DNA from 4 places in the Janthinobacterium sp. BJB304 genome. Region 2 is predicted to be linked to each of the others. Evidence: predicted binding sites of a transcription regulator. Region 2 holds the regulator's gene; each other region holds the start of a gene.

Evidence for each region. Region 2 encodes FNR, which switches genes on or off when oxygen is low (the NO sensors DNR and NnrR bind a similar motif). Its sites were predicted from a motif close to TTGATNNNNATCAA; they were not measured.
Region 1: CSQ95_RS13535 (universal stress protein) is a predicted target of FNR. The motif match lies at 1,776-1,789, and genes of this name have one in related genera.
Region 3: cqsA (alpha-hydroxyketone-type quorum-sensing autoinducer synthase) is a predicted target of FNR. The motif match lies at 1,586-1,599, and genes of this name have one in related genera.
Region 4: CSQ95_RS27155 (universal stress protein) is a predicted target of FNR. The motif match lies at 1,961-1,974, and genes of this name have one in related genera.

The regions. Positions count from the first base shown of each region.
Region 1 covers NZ_PDZN01000010.1:25,617-31,027, forward strand. Annotated here, with positions in the region: gene CSQ95_RS13520 (VOC family protein) at 1-300, shown strand, start outside; gene CSQ95_RS13525 (TraR/DksA family transcriptional regulator) at 409-789, shown strand; gene phbB (acetoacetyl-CoA reductase) at 958-1,704, opposite strand; gene CSQ95_RS13535 (universal stress protein) at 1,873-2,739, shown strand; gene CSQ95_RS13540 (hypothetical protein) at 2,761-3,120, opposite strand; gene CSQ95_RS13545 (glycine zipper domain-containing protein) at 3,317-3,883, opposite strand; gene CSQ95_RS13550 (amino acid ABC transporter ATP-binding protein) at 3,998-4,741, opposite strand; gene CSQ95_RS13555 (amino acid ABC transporter permease) at 4,738-5,411, opposite strand, start outside.
Region 2 covers NZ_PDZN01000001.1:371,049-376,459, reverse strand. Annotated here, with positions in the region: gene ccoG (cytochrome c oxidase accessory protein CcoG) at 1-161, shown strand, start outside; gene CSQ95_RS01720 (FixH family protein) at 308-832, shown strand; gene fnr (fumarate/nitrate reduction transcriptional regulator Fnr) at 957-1,715, opposite strand; gene CSQ95_RS01710 (response regulator) at 1,955-5,029, shown strand; gene CSQ95_RS01705 (TOBE domain-containing protein) at 5,122-5,411, opposite strand, start outside.
Region 3 covers NZ_PDZN01000004.1:117,844-123,254, forward strand. Annotated here, with positions in the region: gene CSQ95_RS06235 (response regulator) at 1-177, opposite strand, end outside; gene CSQ95_RS06240 (HAMP domain-containing sensor histidine kinase) at 181-1,533, opposite strand; gene cqsA (alpha-hydroxyketone-type quorum-sensing autoinducer synthase) at 1,666-2,910, shown strand; gene CSQ95_RS06250 (MarR family winged helix-turn-helix transcriptional regulator) at 2,917-3,384, opposite strand; gene CSQ95_RS06255 (GIY-YIG nuclease family protein) at 3,442-3,789, opposite strand; gene CSQ95_RS06260 (MFS transporter) at 3,802-5,070, opposite strand; gene CSQ95_RS06265 (group II truncated hemoglobin) at 5,204-5,411, shown strand, end outside.
Region 4 covers NZ_PDZN01000032.1:64,498-69,908, reverse strand. Annotated here, with positions in the region: gene CSQ95_RS27165 (enoyl-CoA hydratase) at 1-512, opposite strand, end outside; gene CSQ95_RS27160 (MFS transporter) at 608-1,891, shown strand; gene CSQ95_RS27155 (universal stress protein) at 2,029-2,466, shown strand; gene CSQ95_RS27150 (murein transglycosylase A) at 2,504-3,772, opposite strand; gene CSQ95_RS29795 (hypothetical protein) at 3,783-3,929, shown strand; gene apaG (Co2+/Mg2+ efflux protein ApaG) at 3,953-4,327, opposite strand; gene rpe (ribulose-phosphate 3-epimerase) at 4,495-5,169, shown strand; gene CSQ95_RS27130 (phosphoglycolate phosphatase) at 5,169-5,411, shown strand, end outside.

The sequences.
Region 1 (5,411 bases), on a different contig from region 2:
GAGCAAGTCAAGGAAGACTGGTATGACAAGATCATGCACGGCTCCGTGCAGCTGGGCCCCACCATGCTGATGGGCTCGGACGGCGGCTGCCAGGAAGATGGTGCCAAGGGCATGAGCGGCAGCTCGATCTGCCTGACCGTCGACACGCCGGAGGAGGCGGAACGGGCCTTCGCCGCGCTGGCGCGTGACGGCTCCATCCAGATGCCCATGGAAGAAACGTTTTGGGCCAAACGCTTCGGCATGCTGAAAGACCAGTTCGGCGTGGCCTGGATGGTCAACTGCCTGAAAGAGCCAGCATAGAACGGCCCGCGCCTGCCTGCGCCGCGTCAAACGCGGCGCAGGTAGTAGCGCAAGCAGAGCTGCCCATCCTGGACTACCATATAGGAGATACGCCTATCGGGGACCGCCATGAATGGATTGCCGCAAGACCAGCTACAGCGCCTGCAAGGCGTGCTGGAGCAACGCAAGCTGGCGTTGCTGGAACAGATAGAGAACGAAGCGGCCGAAGCGGACGCGCGCGCCTCGCTGCTCAATGAAATCGAAGCCTCGCCGGCCGACAACGCCAGCGTGCGCACCTTGAACGCCCTCGTCAGCGAAGCGGCCGAGCACAATATGGCGCAGCTGGCCATCATCAAGCACGCGCTGGCCAAGTTTGCCGACGGCAGCTACGGCCTGTGCGACAACTGCGGCGAAGCCATCGGCCTGTCGCGCCTGAACGCCCGCCCCGAAGCGCGCCTGTGCATCGATTGCCAGACGCGGCTGGAAAAGGCCAGGCGCGCCATACCATGACCCTAGCTTAACGGCGGCACGACAACAAAGGGCAAGGCATCGCTGCCCTGCCCCCTGTTTTCCAGCGTAGTTACCATGCTGCCTGCCGTCCTCCGCCAGCGTCTTTGCGCCGGCTGGGTGGACGGGTCTCCTCTACTGCCATTGCCTCTATGCAAGCTGTACGCTTGCTTAACTCATGTGCTGTCCGCCATTGATGGCGATGTTTGCCCCCGTGACGAATGCCGCCTCGTCGGACGCCAGGTAAGCGACCAGGGCCGCCACCTCGTCCGGCTCGCCCAGGCGGCCCAGGGGAATTTGCGGCAGGATCTTCGTTTCCAGAATATCGGCCGGCACGGCCGTCACCATCTGCGTGCGCAGGTAGCCGGGCGACACCGTGTTGACGGTGATGCCGTGGCGCGCCACTTCCAGCGCCAGCGCCTTGCTGAAGCCATGCACGCCGGCCTTGGCGGCCGCGTAGTTGCACTGGCCAAACGCGCCCTTCTGGCCATTCACGGACGAGATATTGATGATGCGTCCCCATTTCTTTTCCAGCATGGGTTCCAGCACCTGCTTGCTCATGTTGAACAGGCTGTCGAGATTGGTCCGCATCACCTCGGACCAGTGCGGCAACTCCATCTTGCGCATGCTCTGGTCGCGCGTGATGCCGGCGTTATTGACCAGCACATCGATACGGCCGAACTGCGCCAGCACCCTGCCGACAGCTTCGCTGCAGGCAGCAAAATCCGTCACGTCGAGGGCCAGCGGATGAAAATAATACTGCTGCGCCTGCTGCTCGTCGAGCCAGCTTTCCACCCGCGTGTTGCCCGGCGTATGCGCCGCCACGACGGCAAAGCCCGCCGCATGCAGGCGCCGGCACAAGGCCGTGCCCAGGCCGCCCATGCCGCCCGTCACCAGCGCTACCTTTTGTTCCTTCATTGCTATCTCTCCCCGCTTGTTATGGTTGTTCTGCGTAGGATCAAGTGTAGGAGTAGTTTTTATTGCCAGCTTTGCGCTAGATCAAGTGCTCAGCCTGATACAGTCGTGCGCGTGCGGCGCCCCGGACTGTGCCAGAATGGCCGCTACTGCACAGCGAGAGGACAGGCCATGACGTACAAGACCGTATTGCTCCACATCGACGACAGCGCCGGGCGCGCCGCCCGCATCGAAGCGGCAGCCAGCATCGCCCAGGCGTGCGGCGGCCACCTGACGGGCGTGGCGCTGACGGGCGTGTCGCGCCTGCTGTACCAGCACCAGCCCGACCTCGATGCGGACCCGAACCTGAGCTTGCATCTGAATTTCCTGCGCGACCGCGCCACGCGCGCCCTCGACGGTTTCGAGCAACAGGTGCGCGCGGCCGGCGTCGCCTCGTTCGAACAGCGCGTGCTCGACGACGAAGCGGCGGGCGGCATCAGCCTGCTGGCCCGCTATGCGGACCTGGTCGTCATCAGCCAATACAATGCCAAGGATAAATCGCCGTCCGTGATGCGCGACTTTCCCGCCTATGTGCTGCTGCATTCGGGCCGGCCCGTGCTGATCGTGCCGTATGCGCCGCCGCTGCCCCTGCTGGCGCCGCCGGCAGCGGCGCGCAATGTGCTCATTTCCTGGAACGCCAGCAAGGAAGCGAGCCGCGCCGTGACCGCCGCCCTGCCCCTGCTGCAGCGCGCCGGGCAAGTCCACGTGGCCATCTTCGACGCCCAGGTGCATGCGGCCGAGCACGGCGAACAGCCGGGCGCGGAACTGGTGCACTACCTGGCGCGCCACGGCGTGGAAGCGCGGCTGCATTTGCTCGATGGTGGGGGCGTGCGGCGCGGCGATATCGGCGAAGCGCTGCTGTCGCAGGCCGCCGACCTGTCGGCCGACTTGCTGGTGATGGGAGCGTATGGCCATTCGCGCCTGCGCGAAACCATCCTGGGCGGCGTCACGCGCACGATTCTGCAGAGCATGACGATCCCCGTGCTGATGGCGCACTAGGCTCTTGGCAAGACGGCAGGGCTAGCCGCCCTGCCAGGGCTGGCTGCGGATCTTCGCCACCTGGCGCTGCGCCAGCCACTGCCACAGCTGCAGCGCGTCGTGCTGCGGCAGGGCCGACATGTGGCGCGGACTGGCCAGGGCAATTTCGCAATCGCGGTCCGACCATTCCTCGAAAGTGACTTCGCCTCCGCTAGCGACTTCGACCTGATACATCAAGCCGTCGTCGTAGCCAAAGCGCAACAAGACGGCGGCCGGGCTGCCGTCCGGCGTGACGGCGCCGCCGCGGTACACCTCGGCCAGCGCATCGGCCAGCTGTGCCGGCGAGGGCGCACAGATGTCGCGCCCATCGGCCCGTGTCAGAATGAACCATGCCTGTGTCATGACGCGCCCTCCTATCCATACTCGTTAGCATGCGAGGCAAGTACTACGGGCAGTCACCTTGGTCCAGTGTCACTTCGGGCGCGCGGAAACTATCCCTGTCGGCATTGTTTACCAATAATTACTCATACTAACAAGGATCATACCTAAATTTCGTGCGGCGAGGAATTTATGCATATGGCACCACAGAGACACCGGTTCACGCCACCAGCACGGGAATGCTGAGCGGATCGAAGTCATACCAGTCGCCATTGGCGATCGTGCCTTCCGCTTCCTCGATATGCTCGGCGCCCAGCCGGTGCAGCGCCTCAAGCGCCCGTTCACGCTCTTCGAGGCCGCCCAGCGCCACGGCGATCAGCATGCCCGGATGGCGCGGCTGGCGGCGGTTTTCGCCATTCTTCTCGCCATGCTTCTCGGGCTCGCCCGCCTCCTTCATCTTGTTGAAACTGTAGAGCGAGCCCACGTGGGCACCCACCAGCGCCCCCACCACCGGGCCCAGCGGTCCCGTCGCCAGGGCGGTGGCCGCGCCGATGCCCGCGCCCAAGGCGGCCCCGACGGCCACGCCTTCCACCACGCCTTCCGGCGTCTCTTTGGCGCCGGGCGAGATGTCGCGGTCGCCGCCGAGCACATGCAAATCGTGCTGGCCCGGCTGGTTGACAAAGAAGGCGCTGATGCGGCTATCGGGAAAGCCCGCCTGGTTCAGCGCGGCGCGCGCGGCGTCTATCTGTTCCTGCAACTGAAAATGACCTGCGATGATGCGTGACATGATACGGCCCTCCTGGTCGGCTGCGGGCGCACCGTGCGCCGCCTCGATAGCGTGCGCCGGACAACGCCAACAGACCGTTCGCTTGCGCACACAGCCACACTATCATGCGCTCATTCATGCGCTCGCGCTGAACGGGCTGCGGATATCGGCCAGGAATTGCTGTGCGCGCACATGCTGCGGCCGCGCAAAGAACTCCTCGGGCGCGGCCCGTTCCAGCACTTGCCCGTGGTCCATGAACCAGACGCGGTCCGCCACTTCGCGCGCGAAACCCATCTCGTGCGTCACGCACACCATCGTCATGCCGCCGTGCGCCAGATCGCGCATCACTTGCAGCACCTCGCCCACCATTTCCGGGTCCAGCGCGCTGGTCGGCTCGTCGAACAGCATCAGCGGCGGCTGCATGGCCAGCGCGCGGGCAATCGCCACCCGCTGCTGCTGCCCGCCCGACAAGGCCGCCGGCATGGCGCGTGCCTTGTGCGCCAGCCCCACCCGCTCCAGCAGGGCCAGCGCCCGCTCCTCGGCTTCGCGCCGGGTGAGGCCGCGCAAGCGCTGCGGCGCCAGCGCGCAATTGTCCAGCACGGATAAATGGGGAAACAGGTTGAATTGCTGGAACACAAAACCGATATGCGAGCGGAAGGCATTCACGTCCAGCCCGGGCGCGTGGATATCCTGGCCCGCCACCGCGATGCGGCCCGTAGCGATCGCTTCCAGGCGGTTGATGGTGCGGATCAGGGTTGACTTGCCGGAGCCGGACGGCCCGCACACGACCAGCACCTCGCCTTTGGCGACGTGTTCATTGATCTCGCGCAAGGCGTGATACTCGCCATAGTATTTGTTGACGTTGTCAAAGGTAATCATCTAGCCGCTTTCAGGAAACGCGCCTGGCGCCGCTCGAGCCAGAAGGCGGCGCGCGACAGGCTGAAACACAAGACAAAATACGTCATGCCCAGCAGGAAATACACTTGCACGGGCTTGGTCAGCACGAGGCCGTTCACTTGCGAAGCGATGAACGACACCTCGGCCAGGCCGATGATGTAACCGAGCGAGGTTTCCTTGATGGTCGAGACGAACTGGTTGACCAGCGAGGGCAGCATGTGGCGCAGCGCCTGCGGCAGCACCACCGAGCGCATGCTGTCCAGATAATTCAGGCCCAGCGAGCGGGCCGCCTCCACCTGCCCGCGCGGCACGGCTTGCACGCCGGCGCGCACGATTTCCGCCAGATAAATGCCGTCGAAGATGACGAGGGCGGCCAGCATGGTGCCGAATTGCCCGCTTTCATGTCCCGTGATACTGGGCAGGAAGAAATACGCCCAGAAGATGACGAGCAGCAAGGGGATGCCGCGCACCACGTGGATCAGTACGGCGACGGGCCAGCGCAGCAGCCGCCAGGGACTCAGGCGCGCCAGCCCCAGCAGCAGGCCGAACGGCAAGCTCAGTACCAGCGCCAGGCTGGCCAGCACGACCGTCAGTGCCAGCCCGCCCAGCGGCCCCTCGGGATAGCGGCCGACGAGAAAATACAGCCAATAAT
Region 2 (5,411 bases):
TGACCTTGCAGCCGACGGAAACGCTGGGCTGGCCGATCCGCCTGCGCGTGCCGCACGGCGTGGGCGAGAAGGGCTCGAACAAGATTGCGATCGAATTGCAATCGCTGGACGACCCGTCGCTGCATGTGCGCGAAAGCGCGGTGTTCATCGTGCCGCGGTGATGTTGATTTGGGGTCGGCCCCTCCGGGCCCGACCCCGGTATTTCGCCGTAGGGGTATCATCAATCATGCGTTAGGGTCACTTGATTTTCAACCCGGAAGCAAAAGCTGGGGTCGGACCCAAAGGGTCCGGCCCCAAGGAGAACACAATGTCCGACAGTCTGAAACTGCAACCTCCCGTTGCCCCATGGTACAAGCATCGCTGGCCATGGCTGCTGATGATCGGTCCCGGCCTGTCCGTGGTCGTCGGCAGCTTCATGGGCTATATCGCGTTTACGCAGCCCGACGCGCTGGTGGTGGGCGACTATTACAAGCAGGGCAAGGCGATCAACCAGGATTTGAAGCGCGACACGATCGCCAGCGACCTGGCGATGGATACGACCCTGTCGTATGACGTCGCTGCAGCGCGCCTGAGCGGCTCCGTGCACAGCTTCGGCAAGGCGTACCAGGGGCCATTGCAGCTGCACCTGGCGCATGCGACCCTGCCGGAAAAGGATATCAAGCTGCTGGTGCAGCCCGATGCGGCCGGCAATTTTTCCGTGGCGCTGCCGATGCTCGAGCGCAGCCGCTGGCAAGTGCTGGTGGAAAACGACAAACGCGAGTGGCGCCTGTCCGGCATCTGGACCTGGCCGCTGCAACGCAGCATCGCGCTGCACGCGGATGAGGAACTATAACGTACAGTGCCGGGAAAACCGTAGCGAGCGGCAGTGATTTGTGGCTGAGAAGCACAGCTGTGCTATAGCACAGCGAGCATCGCAGGCCGCAAAGCACGACGCGCAGTAGGTTTTGACGGTGCTGTTACTTGCAGACGTCGGTGCCGGCCGTAATGGCCTTCAGTTTTGCCGGCTGCAAGATCTCGATCTCGCGGTTGGAGACGCGCAGCCAGCCTTCCTTCTTGAATTTCGACAATAAACGGCTGACGCTTTCGATGGTCAGGCCCAGGTAGTTGCCGATTTCCTCGCGCGACATGCGCAACTGAAATTTGCTGGCCGAATAGCCGCGCGCTTCATAGCGCGACGCCAGGTTGACGATAAAGGCGGCAAAACGCTGCGTCGCCTGCATGTTGCCCAGCAACAGCATGACACTTTGCTCGCGCGTGATTTCCTGGCTCATCATGCGGTGGAAATGGCGCAGCAGGGTCGGCATATTGCCCAGCAATTGTTCCAGGCTGGAAAACGGGATTTCACACACTTCGCTGTCTTCCAGCGCCACCGCATTACAGTGGTGGCGGTCGGCGCTGATGGCGTCCATGCCCAGCAGTTCGCCCGCCATCTGGAAGCCCGTCACCTGCTCTTCGCCGCCCGGATTGATCTGGTAGGTCTTGAAGTGGCCCAGACGGATCGCATACAGGTTCTGGAACGAGTCGCCGATGCGGAACAGCGAAGCGCCGCGCACGATCTTGCGGCGGCGGCCGATGATCTGGTCCAGTCTGTCCATGTCGCCCACGTCGAGGCCCATCGGCAGGCACAATTGATGCATGCTGCAGGTCGAGCATCGCGCACGCAACGCTTCCACGGTCACTGTGGGCGAGGTTGGAGTGAGTAGCGCTTCAGTCATGTCGGTACCTTTTAGAAAATGCAACAACAAGTTTACTGCATACAGGGTTGCCGTGTGCCAATTTCACCGCAATTTCGCTGAATAAACGACGTTCCGACTTTAATTATATGGCAACATCGTCAAAAGCCCATGCGGAGAGGGCAATTTGCGTGGCGGCGCTTGCCAAGCTGGGGTATTGATAGGAAAATTCCTGACAGCATTATCTGCCGCCTGTGCCGCCCGGTACTGAAAAGGAAATCATGAAGCCTCTCGGCATCAAAGCAAAAGTCGCGCTGGCCACCAGCCTGACCTCGATCGCCATGATCGCGCTGGTCACCATGATCCAGGTGCAGCACATGCGCGACGATTTCACCAAGGTACTGTTGAGCCAGCAGTCGTCCCTGATCAGCCGCACCGCCGCCGAGCTCGACGACAAGCTGGGCATGCTGCTGCAGATCGTCACCCTGACGGCCCGGCAGCAGCCGCCAGAACTGATCACCCAGCCCGCCCAATTGCGCGAATACTATTCGCGCCGCTCGATGCTGGTGCTGTTCGACGACGTGCTGGTGCTCGACGCGCACGGCGCCGTCGTGGCCGACATGCCGGAAGTGGCGGGGCGCGCCGGCATCAACGTCGCCGAGCGCGAGTATTTCCAGACCGTGCTGCGCACGCGCCAGCCCATGATCACCGAGCCGATGCTGGGCAAATCAAGCGGCATGCCCATCGTGCAGATGGTCGCGCCCATACTCGCCGCCGATGGCCAGGTGGCCGGCGTGGTGATCGGCGTGCTGCGCCTGTACAAGGACAACCTGCTGGGGCGCCTGCGCTCGGAAAAGATCGGCAAGAGCGGCTATTACTTCATCCTCACGCGCGGCGCCGTGCCGCGCTATGTGCTGCATCCCGACACCAGCCGTTTGCTGCAGCCGCGCGTGCCGAACGCCAACCTGACGACCACCCGGCTGCTGAAGGACGATGGCGAAGGCACCATGGTCAGCACCAACAGCCGCGGCATCACGGCCGTCAACAGCTTCAAACGCCTGAAATCGGTGAACTGGCTGCTGGCCGCCTCGCTGCCCCTCCACGACGCCTTCGAACCGTTCGACGGCGTGCTGTACCGGCTGGTGCTGTGGAGCATCCTCGCCTCGCTGCTGGCCGCAGCCGTGCTGGGCTGGGTCACCGTGCGCCTGCTCTCGCCCCTGGTGCGCCTGCGCGACACCCTGCAGGCGCTGCGCACCAGCGGCAGCCGTTTCACCCCCGTTCCCGTACAGCAGCGCGACGAGATCGGCGAGCTGACGGAAGCGTTCAACGGCCTGATGAGCGAGCGCGACCGCCTGCAGCAGGAACTCGAATCGCGCGCGGCGGAGCTGGAACAGGAGCGCGACCGGGCCGAGGCGGCCAACCGCGCGAAAAGCGATTTCGTGGCCAACATGAGCCATGAAATCCGCACGCCCCTCAATGCCGTGCTGGGCATGGTGTATTTGCTGGGCAATACCAAGCTCGATACGGAACAGCGCAAGTATCTGACCATGGTGCGCGTGGCGGGCCAGTCGCTGCTGGGCATCCTCAACGACGTGCTCGATTATTCGAAGATCGAGGCGCGCCGCATGGAATTGTCGCCCGTCGAATTCGACCTCGACGAGGTCATGAACACGCTGGCCACGACGATGACGATGAATGCGGGCGAAAAGGAGCTGGAACTGGCGATTGCCGTCGAGCCCGACGTGCCGCGCCGCCTCATGGGCGACGCCCAGCGCCTGCAGCAGATTCTCGTCAACCTGGCCGGCAACGCCATCAAGTTCACCGAGAGCGGCGAAGTGGTGGTGGCCGTCAGCCTGGCCGAGAAAGACAACGGCCGCGCCTGGCTGCGCTTCGAAGTGCGCGACACGGGCATCGGCATGACGGAGTTGCAGCAACAGCAGCTGTTTGCCGCGTTTTCGCAGGGCGACCAGAGCATCACGCGGCGCTTCGGCGGCACGGGCCTGGGACTGGCCATCAGCAAACAGCTGATCCACATGATGGGCGGCGACATCGCCGTCGCCAGCAGCGAAGGCAAAGGCAGCCGTTTCTGGTTCAGCGTGCCGTTCGAGATGCTGGCGCAGCCGGCCGAAACGCGGCGCACGCCCACCCTGGGCCAGCTGCGCCTGCTGGTGGCCGACGACAACCGCACCACGCGCGAACTGATCGTCAAGCTGATCGAGGCGTGGGGCTGGCTGGCCGACGAAGTGGACTCCGGCTTTGCCGCTATCGAACTGTACCGCGAGCGCCTGGCGCAGCAGCAGCCGTACGACGTGGTGCTGGCCGACTGGCACATGCCCGTGATGGACGGCCTGGCCACGGCCAAGGCCATCCGCCAAGCGGCCAGCGGCCAGCGCCAGCCCATCGTGGTCATGGTCAATGCCTTCGCCCGCAACCACCTCGAGGAAATCTCCAGCGCGGCCGAGGCCGACGTCGTGCTGATGAAGCCCATCACGGGCTCGAGCCTGTTCGACGCCCTGCACCAGGCGCTGATTACCAAGCACGACGGCGGCGAGCAGCGCATGCTGCAACAGCCGCTGGGCACGGAACTGGCCGGCGTGCATTTCCTGCTGGTGGAAGACAACCATTTGAACCAGGCCGTGGCGCGCGGCATCCTCGAACACATGGGCGCCACCCTGGACGTGGTGGGCGACGGCTTGCAAGCGGTGGAACGGCTGCGCACGGAAGCGCTGCGCTACGACATCGTGCTGATGGACATGCAGATGCCCGTCATGGACGGCTTCAGCGCCACCCACATCATCCGCACGGAACTACGCTTGAGCCTGCCCGTGATCGCCATGACGGCCGGCGTGCTGGCGTCCGAGCGCGAGCGCTGCATGACGGCCGGCATCAGCGATTTCATCGCCAAGCCCGTGGTGGTGGAAGAGATGATGGAAGTGATCCTGCGCCACCTGCCCAAGCGCCCGCCAGTGCAGACGGCCGGGCCAGCGCCCGTCGCCGATGAGGAAGTGTTTTCCATGGCGCCGCTGATGCGCGTGATGGGGCGCGACGCGAAGGGGCGCGGCGTGCTGCGGCGCATGGTGGAAGACGCGCTGAACAAGGGCATGACGCCCATGCGCGACGCCGAAACAGCATTGCAGGCAGGCCGCCACAGCGACGTGGCGCGCATCCTGCACAGCGTGCGCGGCTCCGTCGGCACCCTGGGCACGAAACGCCTGATCCGCACCGCGTTCGCCACCGAGGAAGCCATCGATGCGGGCCGCCTGGACGCAGTGCCGGCACTGCTGGCGCAGACGGCGCAGGAGCTGGAGCAGGCGCTGGCGGCGGCAGCGGATTGGTTGTCCAGGCTGAAGGATTAAGCCTGCAACGTAAAACTGGGGTCAGACCCGCCGGGTCTGACCCCGGAACCTTGTCGGATTACGCGCTTGCGCGCTAATCCGACCTACCCCATTTACGCCGGCACGCCCAGGATCACGCTGGACGCCTTGAAAATCGCCGTCACACTGCTGCCGATCTCGATGCCCAGCTCGGTGCTGCTCTGGTTGGTGATGATGGCGGCGATGGTGCCGCCGCGCGGCAAGTTCAGCACCACTTCCGTGTTGACGGCGCCCGTCTGCACCCGCGTCACCAGCCCGGCCAGCTGATTGCGCGCGGAAAAGCGCGCGCCTGCGCTGTCGGCCACGAGGATGATCGACGATGCCTTGATCAGCGCAAACGCTTCCGCGCCCGGCACCAGGCCCA
Region 3 (5,411 bases), on a different contig from region 2:
CAGCGGCGTCTCGCCCGGCTGCGTACTCTGGCGCAGCCAGTGCAGCGCGCTGCTCGTGTCGTGGAAAGTCTTGCGCGCCAGGCCGGGATCGAGCTGGAACGCCAGGCTTTTCAGGAAGGAATCGCTGTCGTCGATCAATACGGTCAGGGTCGGATGGGTGTAGACGGGCAGTTGCATGCGTCACCTCGCGCGGTGGATGGATGGAAAACGGTTGTGCGTGGGCACGGGCAGGGGCTGGGGAAATTCCAGCACGAAGATGGCGTAGGCGCCTTCGCGCGCGACGCAGCGGATGCGTGCCTGCCAGGCTTGCATGATTTGCCGGCACAGGGCCAGGCCGATGCCGCTGCCGTTATGCGAGGGATACGAATAGAAGCGGTCGAAGATCAGCGGCAAGCGGCTGGTGGCGATGCCGCAGCCCGTGTCGATGAACAGCAGGCGCGGCACGGGATGGGCGCCATCGATGATGATGCGCACTCTTCCCTTGCCGGCGCGGTGGATGCTTTTCAAGGCATTGCGCAGCAGGTTCAGCAGGATGACCACGCACAGTTCCGACTGGCCGGGAAACGTGAAATCGGCGCGCACGTCGACCTTGACGATGTCGCGCTGGGCCGTGCTGGTAAATGGGTAGCGGCGCAGCACGGCCGTCACGCTGTCGTGCATGGCCACCGCCTCGTTGGCTTCGAGCTTGCGGTTGACGGCGCTGGCGCTGAGCAGGAACAGATCGATCATGTGGTGCATATGGCGCACTTCGAACTGGATGCGCGCCAGCGCTTCCCGGCTGGCCTCGTCCGGCGGCTGCCCTTGCAGGTTTTGCTGCAGGCCGCGCTGCAGGCCGCGCACGTTTGCCTCGACGCTGACGAGGGGCGTGCGCAATTCGTGCGCCACGCTGCCCAGGCCGGCCGCCAGCCCGGCCAGTTTCTCCTGCGCGCCCACGTTGCGGCCCACCTTGACGACGGACAGCACGGCAATCGTGAACCAGTGCACGGGCAATTGCTGCAAGACGTCGCGGCTGAGCAGGAAGGCGGGATCGCCGGCCACGGCAAACGCCAGGCAAGCCAGCAGGGTGCCGCCCAGGTAGGCCAGCACGGCGATGCGCGTATCGAAGTGAAACAGCACGACCAGCGCCACCAGCAGTGAATGCATCCACAGCGTCGAGGCGTGGTTCATCAGGAACATATATGTAAAGAAAAACGGCAGTTCGAAGGTCAGCCCCAGGAACAGGTAGACGCTGAACCAGGTATTGCTGAAGCGGCCGGGCCACAGCGCGGGCAGGAACAGCAGCGCCGCCACCGTGCGCAGCAGCGGCGATTCGTATTCTTGCGGAAAGAAGTAATGCCACAGCGCGTAGTACAGGGGCATGCCCAGTGCACCGATGAGCGCCAGGGTGCGCACCTGCGCACGCCGCACGGGCGTGTGTTCGATGGCGTCGTGGAAATGCAGGAAAGGCTGGAGCAGCTTGCCTTGCCACCGTTTTCCGGAAGGGGACTGCGCATGCATCATGATCAGGGGGGCGTGTTCGTTGAGGCTTATCAATGCAACATGATCGGCGGGTTCCCTCTGTATCAGCACAATATCGGCACAACTGTTGAGCTGTATCAAACTCTTGCCGGATGACTCGCGCATGTTGGACGCGGTAGTTCCCACCGCAACCAATCAGGAGTCCCTATGTCACACGCCCTTTCCCCTCTGTCGTCCCGCGCCATCCATGCCGAGCAACGGATGCCCGCCTTCGTGCGCGCGCGCATGGATGAGCACTATGTCGAGCGCATCGAGAAGCTGCTCGGCGGCGAACACCTGCATGAATGGCAAGCCGTGCCGGCCGGTGCGGTCATGCTGGCAGGTAATGATTACCTGAACATCGCCGGCGAGGCGGCGCTGCTGGCGGCCCAGGCGCGCGTCTTGCAGGGCGGCGGCGCCATGCTGATGTCGTCCGTGTTCCTGCAGGAAGGCAGCCGCCAGCACCGGCTGGAACACAAGCTGGCGGATTTTCTCGGCAGCGAGGCGTGCGTGCTGGCGCAGTCGGGCTGGGCCGCCAACGTGGGCTTGCTGCAAAGCCTGGCCGGCCCCGGCATTCCCGTGTATCTGGACATGCAGGCGCATGCGTCGTTGTGGGAAGGCGTGCAATCGGCGCAAGCCGTGCCCGTCGCTTTCCTGCACAACGATGGCGCCCACCTGCAGCGCCAGCTCGACAAGCATGGCCCCGGCATCATCATCGTCGATGCGCTGTACAGCACCAACGGCAGCGTGGCGCCGCTGCTGGACATGGTGGAAATTGCCGAACGCAGCGGCAGCATGCTGATCGTCGACGAGTCGCACTCACTGGGCACGCACGGCCCGCAGGGCGCGGGGCTGGTGGCGGAGCTGGGCCTGGCCGAGCGCGTGCATTTCCGCACGGCGTCGCTGGCCAAGGCGTTCGCGGGGCGGGCGGGGCTGATTACCTGTTCGGCCCGTTTCAAGGGATATTTTTTGTCCGCTTCGCGGCCCGCCATCTTCAGTTCCTGCCTGCTCGAACACGAGCTGGCGTGGTTCGATGCGGCGCTCGACTTCATCCGCGCCGCCGATGGCCGCCGCGCCGCGCTGCACCGCCACAGCGTGCAGCTGCGCCAGGGGTTGACGGATCTCGGCTACAACGTCAGCGACGGCACCGAGCAGATCATCGCGCTGGAAGCGGGCAGCGAACCCGATACCTTGATCCTGCGCAAGGCGCTGGAACGGCACGGCATCTACGGCGCCGTCTTTTGCGCGCCGGCCACACCGAAGAACCGTTCGCTGGTGCGCCTGACCCTGAATGCGGGCTTGCGCGAGGACGAGTGCGCAAGGGTGCTGGCCGCCTGCGCCGCCATCCGCGACGAGACGGGCATGGCGCGCTGGCCATCGACGCGGCGCCTGCGCAAGCTGGCGCTGGTGTAGCGCGCGTCAGCCGTTCGCGGGCTGGTTGCCGGCGATCGTGCCCAGCAGCATGGACAGGGGCGCCAGCTGGTCCGCGCTGGCATTGCCCAGCAATTCCTGGCCCAGCGCCTGTGCCGTCGTATGCGCGTGCGCCAGCAATGCCAGTCCCGCTTCGGTGATGGCGGCGTAGCCGACGCGCGCATCGCGTGCATCGGCCTGGCGCGCCACCAGGCCAATTTTTTCCAGCGGCATCAGCGAGCGCGTGATGCCGGATGCCGTCAGCGCCAGGCGCTCGGCCAGGTCGATGCGGCGCAGGCGTCCGCCGGGCGCGCGCTGCAAGTGGTACAGCAATTGGTAATCGCTGAAGCTCAGGCCGTGCAGATTGCCCAGGATGCTGTCGAAGCGGCGCACGATGAGCGCCTGGGCGCGCGCCAGGCGCAGGCAAAAGTCCAGCGCGCCGCCGCCGTCCGGCGTCGGGAGAGTGTGTTCGGTCATGACATCCTTTTCATTTGCTGCGCAGTGCGTGAGTGCGCAAGTATAAAGCATGGCCGCTCAATAGCGTGCTTGTCCCTGTTCCAGCAGCTGCGCCTGGTGCAGCGCCAGCAGGGCGTCCAGCTCGGCGTCCGCATCGAAGGCGGGATCGGCGGATTGATCGACGGTGTCGATGATGTCGAAGCGGAAAGCCGCGGCGCCATCGCGCCGCCAGTCGGCCTGCAGCGCGGCATTGCGGTGCTTGCCCAGGTTCAGTTCGAAGCGGTGGCGGTTCAGCGTGCCGGGCGCGTTGCGGCTGCGTTCGAGCAAGGTGCATCCGCTGGGCAGGTGGCGCAGCGCGATGATGCCCAGCGCGGGCGCTTGTTGCCGGTAAGCTGCTTTCAAGGCTGCTTGCTGTGTTTTATCCATGTTGTGATTTCCTTAAGCTTGGGTGACGTAATCGGTGCTTGCGATGTGAGCAATATCCGTGAACAGGGCGGCGGCGATGGCGGCGGCCAGCAGCAAGGCGCCGCCGGCGCAGAACAGCTCGCCAACGCTCACGTGGCGCAGCAGCGCACCCGTGGCCGCCGCCGACAGGGGCGCCAGTCCCAGGAAGATGCCCATGAACACAGCCATCGCCCGGCCCAGCATAGCGGGCGCCACGCGCCGCTGTATCCAGGTAAAAATGGCCACCTGCACATAGCCGCCCAGTACTCCCGTGACGGCCAGCAGGGCCGCGCCGTGCCAGGCGCTGCTGATCTGTCCCAGCGCCATCAACAGGCAAGCCACGATGGCGTCGGCGGCCAGCAGGGTGGCGCCGAAATGGCGGCGCAGCCAGGCGCCGCCCAAGCTGGACGCCAGCATCCCGGCCAGGGTGCCGGCGCCGTGCGCGCCCATCAGCATGCCCAGCGCCGCGGCGCCGTGCAGGCGCTCGTTGGCCAGCACGGGCAAGGCGACTTGCAGCGGACCCATGACGAAGAAGGCCACCACGGCCCAGTAGGCATAGCAGCTGCGCAGGGGCAAGTCGCGCCACACCATGGCCAGGCCCGCCGCCATGTCGCGCCACATGCCTTGCGGCGCCGCAGCCGCAGCCAGGGGCCGCAGCCTGACTTGGCGCAAGGTCCACGCGGAAAACACAAACGTCAGCGCATCGATGGCGAAGGCGGCGGCCAGCGCCGCCATGGAGGTGTGCTGCCCGTTACCGTGGGCACCCAGCACGAGCGCCGCCAGCAACGGACCGGCCAGCAAGGACAACTGGCGCACACCCATCTGCAAGCCATTGGCTTTCTGCAATGATGCTGCAGGCACGGCTTGCGGCAGGATGGCCGTGCCGGCCGGAATGCCGAAGGCGGACGCGACGCCGAGCGCCAGCGCGGCCGCATACGCGAGCGCCAGGCTGCCCAGGTCCAGCACCAGCAGCCCCGACAGTGCCAGCAGGATGGCGGCGTTCGCATATTTGCTCAGCAGCAGCACGCGCCGGGGCGAATAACGGTCGGCGATGGTGCCGCCCAGCAAGATGAGCACGGCGCGCGGTGCGCCCATCAGGGCCACGGCGATACCGAGGCTGAGGCTATCGCCCGTCAGGCTCAGCACGAGCCAGGGCAGGGCCAGCAGGCTGAACTGATCGCCCAGCATGGAGACGAGTCCGCCGCCGAGCAGCCAGCGGAAGTTGGTATTGCGCAGCAAATCAGTGTCTGTGGCGGTTGGCATATTCGTCTTGTCCCTGTTTTTAAAATTGCATAGTAGTTGATAAAAGCTTGATTAGTCAAGTATATTGCCATTTATTGCGGCAGGGAGCGCTGGCGCTGCATGGAGCGCCGATGCTTGCGCTATCATGGCGGCCATGACTGATACCACTGCCCCCACCCTGTACGAGACCATCGGCGGCGCCCCCGTGCTGCGTGAAATGGTCGACCGTTTTTATGACTTGATGGAACTCGAACCCGAGTTCGCCGGCATCCGCGTCATGCATCCGCCCTCGACCGACGGCTCGCGCGACAAGCTGTATTTCTTCCTCACGGGCTGGATGGGCGGCCCGGATTTGTATATCG
Region 4 (5,411 bases), on a different contig from region 2:
GCCTCGGCAGCGTCGATGGTGCGTGCCGTCAGCAGCAGATCCATGGCCTTGGCCTTGCCGATGGCGCGCGGCAGACGCTGCGTACCGCCCGCGCCCGGCGTGACGCCAACCTTGATTTCCGGCTGGCCGAATTTGGCGCTGTCGGCGGCGATCAGGAAATCGCACATCATGGCCAGTTCGCAGCCGCCACCGAGCGCATAGCCGGCCACCGCGCCCACCACCGGTTTGCGCACGCGCAAGATATGCTCCCAGTTGCGGCTGATGTAACCCTGGGTAAAGGTGTCGGGATAAGTGTAGTCAGCCATGGCGGCGATGTCAGCGCCGGCGGCAAAGGCTTTTTCGCTGCCCGTGAGCACGATGCAGCCGATATTCTCGTCCGCGTCGAATTTCAGCAAGGCGTGGCCCAGCTCATTCATCATGTTGTCGTTCAAGGCATTCAAGGCCTTGGGACGGTTCAGGCGGATGACCGCCACTTTGTCCTGGATGTCGATGATCAGGTCTTCGTATTGCATAGTGTCTCCTCTCGATGAACGGTGCAACGATTGTAGCGGCTAACGGCAGCGGCGCGGCAGGTGCGCTGCTATTATTGTGAGTCCGATCACCTTTCATCGAGCAGCGTATTTTCTCCTCCTTCTTCCAGTACTGCACCCGCTATCTGCGCGGCGACGGCAGCGCCGCCAGCGTCAATTTCCGCCGCCTGTGGTTCAGCAACGGCCTCAATTGCTTCGGCGCCCAGATCACTTCACTGGCCCTGCCCCTTTGCGCGGTACTGCTGCTGCATGCGACGCCGGAACAGATGGGCGTACTGGTCGCGCTACAGGCGCTGCCGTTCGCCCTGTTCGGTTTGCCTGTCGGCGTGCTGCTGGACCGGCGCAGCAAGCACCCGATCATGCTGTTCAGCGAAAGCATGTCCGGCCTGGCCCTGGCCAGCGTGGCCGTGGCCTACTGGTGCGGCGTGCTGTCGATGCCGTGGTTATATATAGTGGGGTTCATCATCGGCACGGGCTTTGTCGTCGGCGGCGGCGCCGAACAGGTGTTTCTGACTTTCCTCGTGGGCCGCGATGGCTTGATCGATGCGCAATCGAAATTTGCCGCCACGGAATCGGCTTCGCGCCTGATCGGCCCCGGCCTGGCCGGCGTGCTGGTGCAAGTGCTGTCGGCGCCCGTCGCCATCCTGTGCACGGCTTGCGGCTATCTGGTTTCCGTCTTCAATCTGCGCGCCATGAGCGTGCGCGACCCGCGACCGGCTCCCTCCGACAAGCACGCCCTGCGCGACATCGCCGACGGCTTGCTGTTCGTCTGGCGCGAGCCGCTGCTGCGCGCGCTTGCCTGGGGCGCCGGCATCTGGCACTTCCTGTTTTACGCCAGCATGGCCTTGACGGTGCTGTTCGCCACTCGCGACCTGGGCATGAGCCCTGGCGTGCTGGGCATGACGCAGATGCTGGGCGGCGCCGGCGTCTTGCTCAGCGCCTTCATCGTCAAGCCGCTGACGAAGCGCTACGGCGCTGGCCACACCATCCTGATCGGCCTGGCTTCGACCTCGCTCTGCTTTGCCCTGACGCCAACGATTCCCGCCGCGCTGTTCGGCAGCGCGGCGGCCAGCGCCGTCGCCTATGCCATATTGATGTTCTTTTTCGATTGCGGCGTGATGCTGTTCTTTATTCCCTACCTGGGCTTGCGCCAGAAAGTCACGCCCGATCCCATGCTGGGCAGGATGACTTCCACCATGCGCTTCCTGACGGTGGCGACGGCGCCGCTGGGCGCGCTGGCCGCCGGCTGGGTAGCGGAACATTTTGGCGTGCGCAATGGCCTGGCCTGCATCGCGGCAGGCAGCATTGCGTTGACGGTTGCCATGGTGTGGGGCACGCCGCTGCGTAGCGTGCGCACCTGAAGCGAGGAACGGGAATACACTGCAGAAAGATTGCCTTGGCGACACTATTCATGCCAAAGCCTGTGAGGTTTGATTTACATCAAGGTTTTAATTGATGTAAATCCATAAGCTGTCTTACATCACTTGAGGAGCACGCCATGTTTAACACCATCTTATTTCCCACCGACGGCTCGCCGTTGTCCGACAAAGCTGCCGAGACTGCTCTCGCCTTCGCCCAATTGAACAAGGCCAAGCTGGTCGCCATCAGCGTGGTGCAACCGTTCCCGTTCTCTCCGATGGCCGATGGCGGCATCGTGCTCGACGCCAGCCTGTATGAACAGCAGATGCAGGAAGCTTCGCAACGCGCCATCGACAAGATCGGCGCAGCGGCGCGCGCCGCCGGCGTGGCTTTCGAAGGCGTGGTGGCCGTGTCACCGAGCCCGCACGACGAAATCGTCAATGCGGCGCAAACCTACCATTGCGACATCATCCTGATGGCCTCGCATGGCCGCAAGGGCTTGAACAAGCTGTTCGTGGGCAGCGAAACGCAAAAAGTGCTCGCGCATACGCATTTGCCGGTCATGGTTCTGCGTTAAGCCAGACAATAACTACCCCGGCGTCGTGCGCAGCAACTCACCGCGCCGGCGCCTGCTTCGGCAACAATACCCACACGGCGCCGCTCTGCTTCATGCGGCCCGCATTCTCGGCTGCTTCCGCGCCAAAGCCAAAGAAATAATCGACCCGGATCGGCCCGCGAATGGCGCCGCCCGTATCCTGCGCCATCACCAGGCGCTGCATGGGAATCTCGCTATTGGCTTGCGTCGTGGACAAAAACACGGGCGCGCCCAGCGGCAGGAAGCGCGAATCGACGGCCACCGAGCGCTGCGGCGTCAACGGCACGCCCAGCGCACCCTTCGGCCCCACTTTCGGATCGGGCAAACGCTCTTCCTTGAAGAAGACATAGCTGGGGTTAGCGTTGAACAATTCATCCTTGCGCGTCGGGTGGCCGGCAATCCACGCCTTGATCCCCTGCGCCGATGCCTGGCTCAGGGTCAGCTCACCCTTGTCGACCAGGTAGCGGCCAATCGACTTGTAGGGGTGGCCGTTTTGATCCGCGTACGCTACGCGCACGGTTTCCTGCGTATCGGTAAGCTGCACGCGCCCGGAACCCTGCACCTGCAGGAAGAACGCCTCGACTTCGTCATCCACCCACAGCAATTCCTTGCCCGTGACGGACGTGGCGCGCTCGATGTCGGCGCGGGTCGCGTACGGGATCACCTTCTTGCCGACCAGCTTGCCCCGCAAGCGCATGTTTTTCAGTTCCGGATACACGCCGGACAAGTCCACCGAGACCAGGTCGTCGGGCACCTTGTACAGCGGCGTCTGGTATGGACCGCCGCGCTTGCGCGCGCCGTGCAACAGCGGCTCGTAGTAGCCGGTGACGAGGCCCGTGCTGGCACCATCGGCCGTAATGACTTGATTGGGCACAAAGAAGGTCTCGAAGAACAGACGGATGGCCTTGTCGCTGTCGGCATTCACCTGGCGCGCGATCGTGCACGATTCCTTCCAGTCCGGACGCTTCACCAGCACGCCGCACGAAGCCATGAAGGCCGGCCAGGCGGCGCGCATGTCGTCGCGAGCCCAGCCAGGCAAGGCGGCGAACTTGGCGGGCACAAAGGTTGGAGCTGCCACATCCGCGGCATCCTTGGCGTCGGCCGGCTTGGCGGGCACGGGCCTGACGACGGTCGGCGCGATGGGCGGCGCCTTGCCGCCGGCGGCGGCCGGTGGCGCCGATGGCGTGGTACAGGCGGAAAGCGCAAGCGCGACGGCGCCGATGGAAACGGGTAGACTACCGCGTGTCAACAGACGGCGGGTAAATACTAAGCTGCGGGTAAATAACATAGGGGTGCGTATGTGGATCTTGATGATAGAGGCGCTGGTGGCGTTCTTCTTGCTGGCATTTATAGTCTGGTGGACCATGTATTCGGGTAAAAAACCCGCGCCACCGGCACGCCAGCAACTCAGCGAAGAACAGGACAGCACCGAAAAACTGAAATAAGGGGCCAAGCCCCCGGCGTTGCATCAATGCAGGGTGCGCGGCACCGACAGCACGAACTCGGGAATCGAAGCTTCGAACTGATGGCCGTCTTCTGCCACGCAAAAGTATTCGCCGCGCATCGAGCCTTGCGGCGTGCCCAGCATGGTGCCGCTCGTGTATTCGAACTGCTCGCCCGGCTGCAGCAGCGGCTGGTGGCCGACGGCGCCCAGACCGCGCACCTCTTCCACCTTGTTGTTCGCATCCGTGATAAGCCAGTGGCGCGAAATCAGTTGCGCGCCAGCCGTGCCCGTGTTGACGACGCGGATCGTGTAACTGAACACGTGCCGCCCCTGGTCCGGTGCCGATTGTTCGGGCAGATATTGCGTTTTGACCGTTACCGTAAATTCATAAGTCGCCATCGTCATTCCTATTCAGACATTGCCAGTCGTATTGTGTGTCGCGCGCGACGCATTGACCATCGCGCGATGCGTATTCTGTGTTTCACGGTCCTTCAATGAAGCATGGTACCGGCGTCAAGCGTAAAATAGCGCATCTTCGCATTTTCTACTCTCAGCCTTTAGCCACCATGACAACATTCCGTATCGCTCCCAGCATCCTGTCCGCCGACTTTGCCCGCCTCGGCGAGGAAGTGCGCAACGTCGTTACCGCCGGCGCCGACATCATCCACTTCGACGTGATGGATAACCATTATGTGCCGAACCTGACCATCGGCCCGCTGGTGTGCGAAGCGATCCGCCCACACGTGCAAGTGCCGATCGACGTGCACCTGATGGTCAAGCCTGTCGATCGCATTATCCCGGATTTCGCCAAGGCTGGCGCGAACATCATCACCTTTCACCCGGAAGCGTCGGATCACGTCGACCGTTCGCTGCAGCTGATCCGCGACAACGGCTGCAAATCGGGCCTGGTCTTCAACCCGGGCACGCCGCTGCACTACCTGGAACACGTGATGGACAAGATCGACATCATCCTGATCATGTCGGTCAACCCGGGCTTCGGCGGCCAGTCCTTCATCCCGCAAGCGCTGAAGAAAATCGCCGAAGCGCGCCGCATGATCGACGAATCGGGCCGTGACATCATGCTGGAAGTCGATGGCGGCATCAAGATCGACAACATCGCCGCCGCTGCCGCCGCCGGCGCCGACACCTTCGTCGCCGGCTCGGCCATCTTCGGCAAGCCCGACTACAAGGCCGTCATCGACGCCATGCGCGCCGAGCTGGCAGCAGTAAAGGGCGCCTGATGCAAGCGGGCACGGTGAAAGACCACGTACTGGCCGGCGTGCGCGCCGCCATCATCGACCTCGATGGCACGATGCTAGACACCGTGCCCGATTTCCATGTCGCCATCAACGGCATGCGCGCCGAACTGGATTTGCCCCCAATCAGCGCCGATGCCATCAAGCTGATGGTGGGCAAAGGCTCGGAAAACCTGATCCGCACCGTGCTGGCGCTCGACTTCGATGCGGCCGGCGTGGAACAGCGA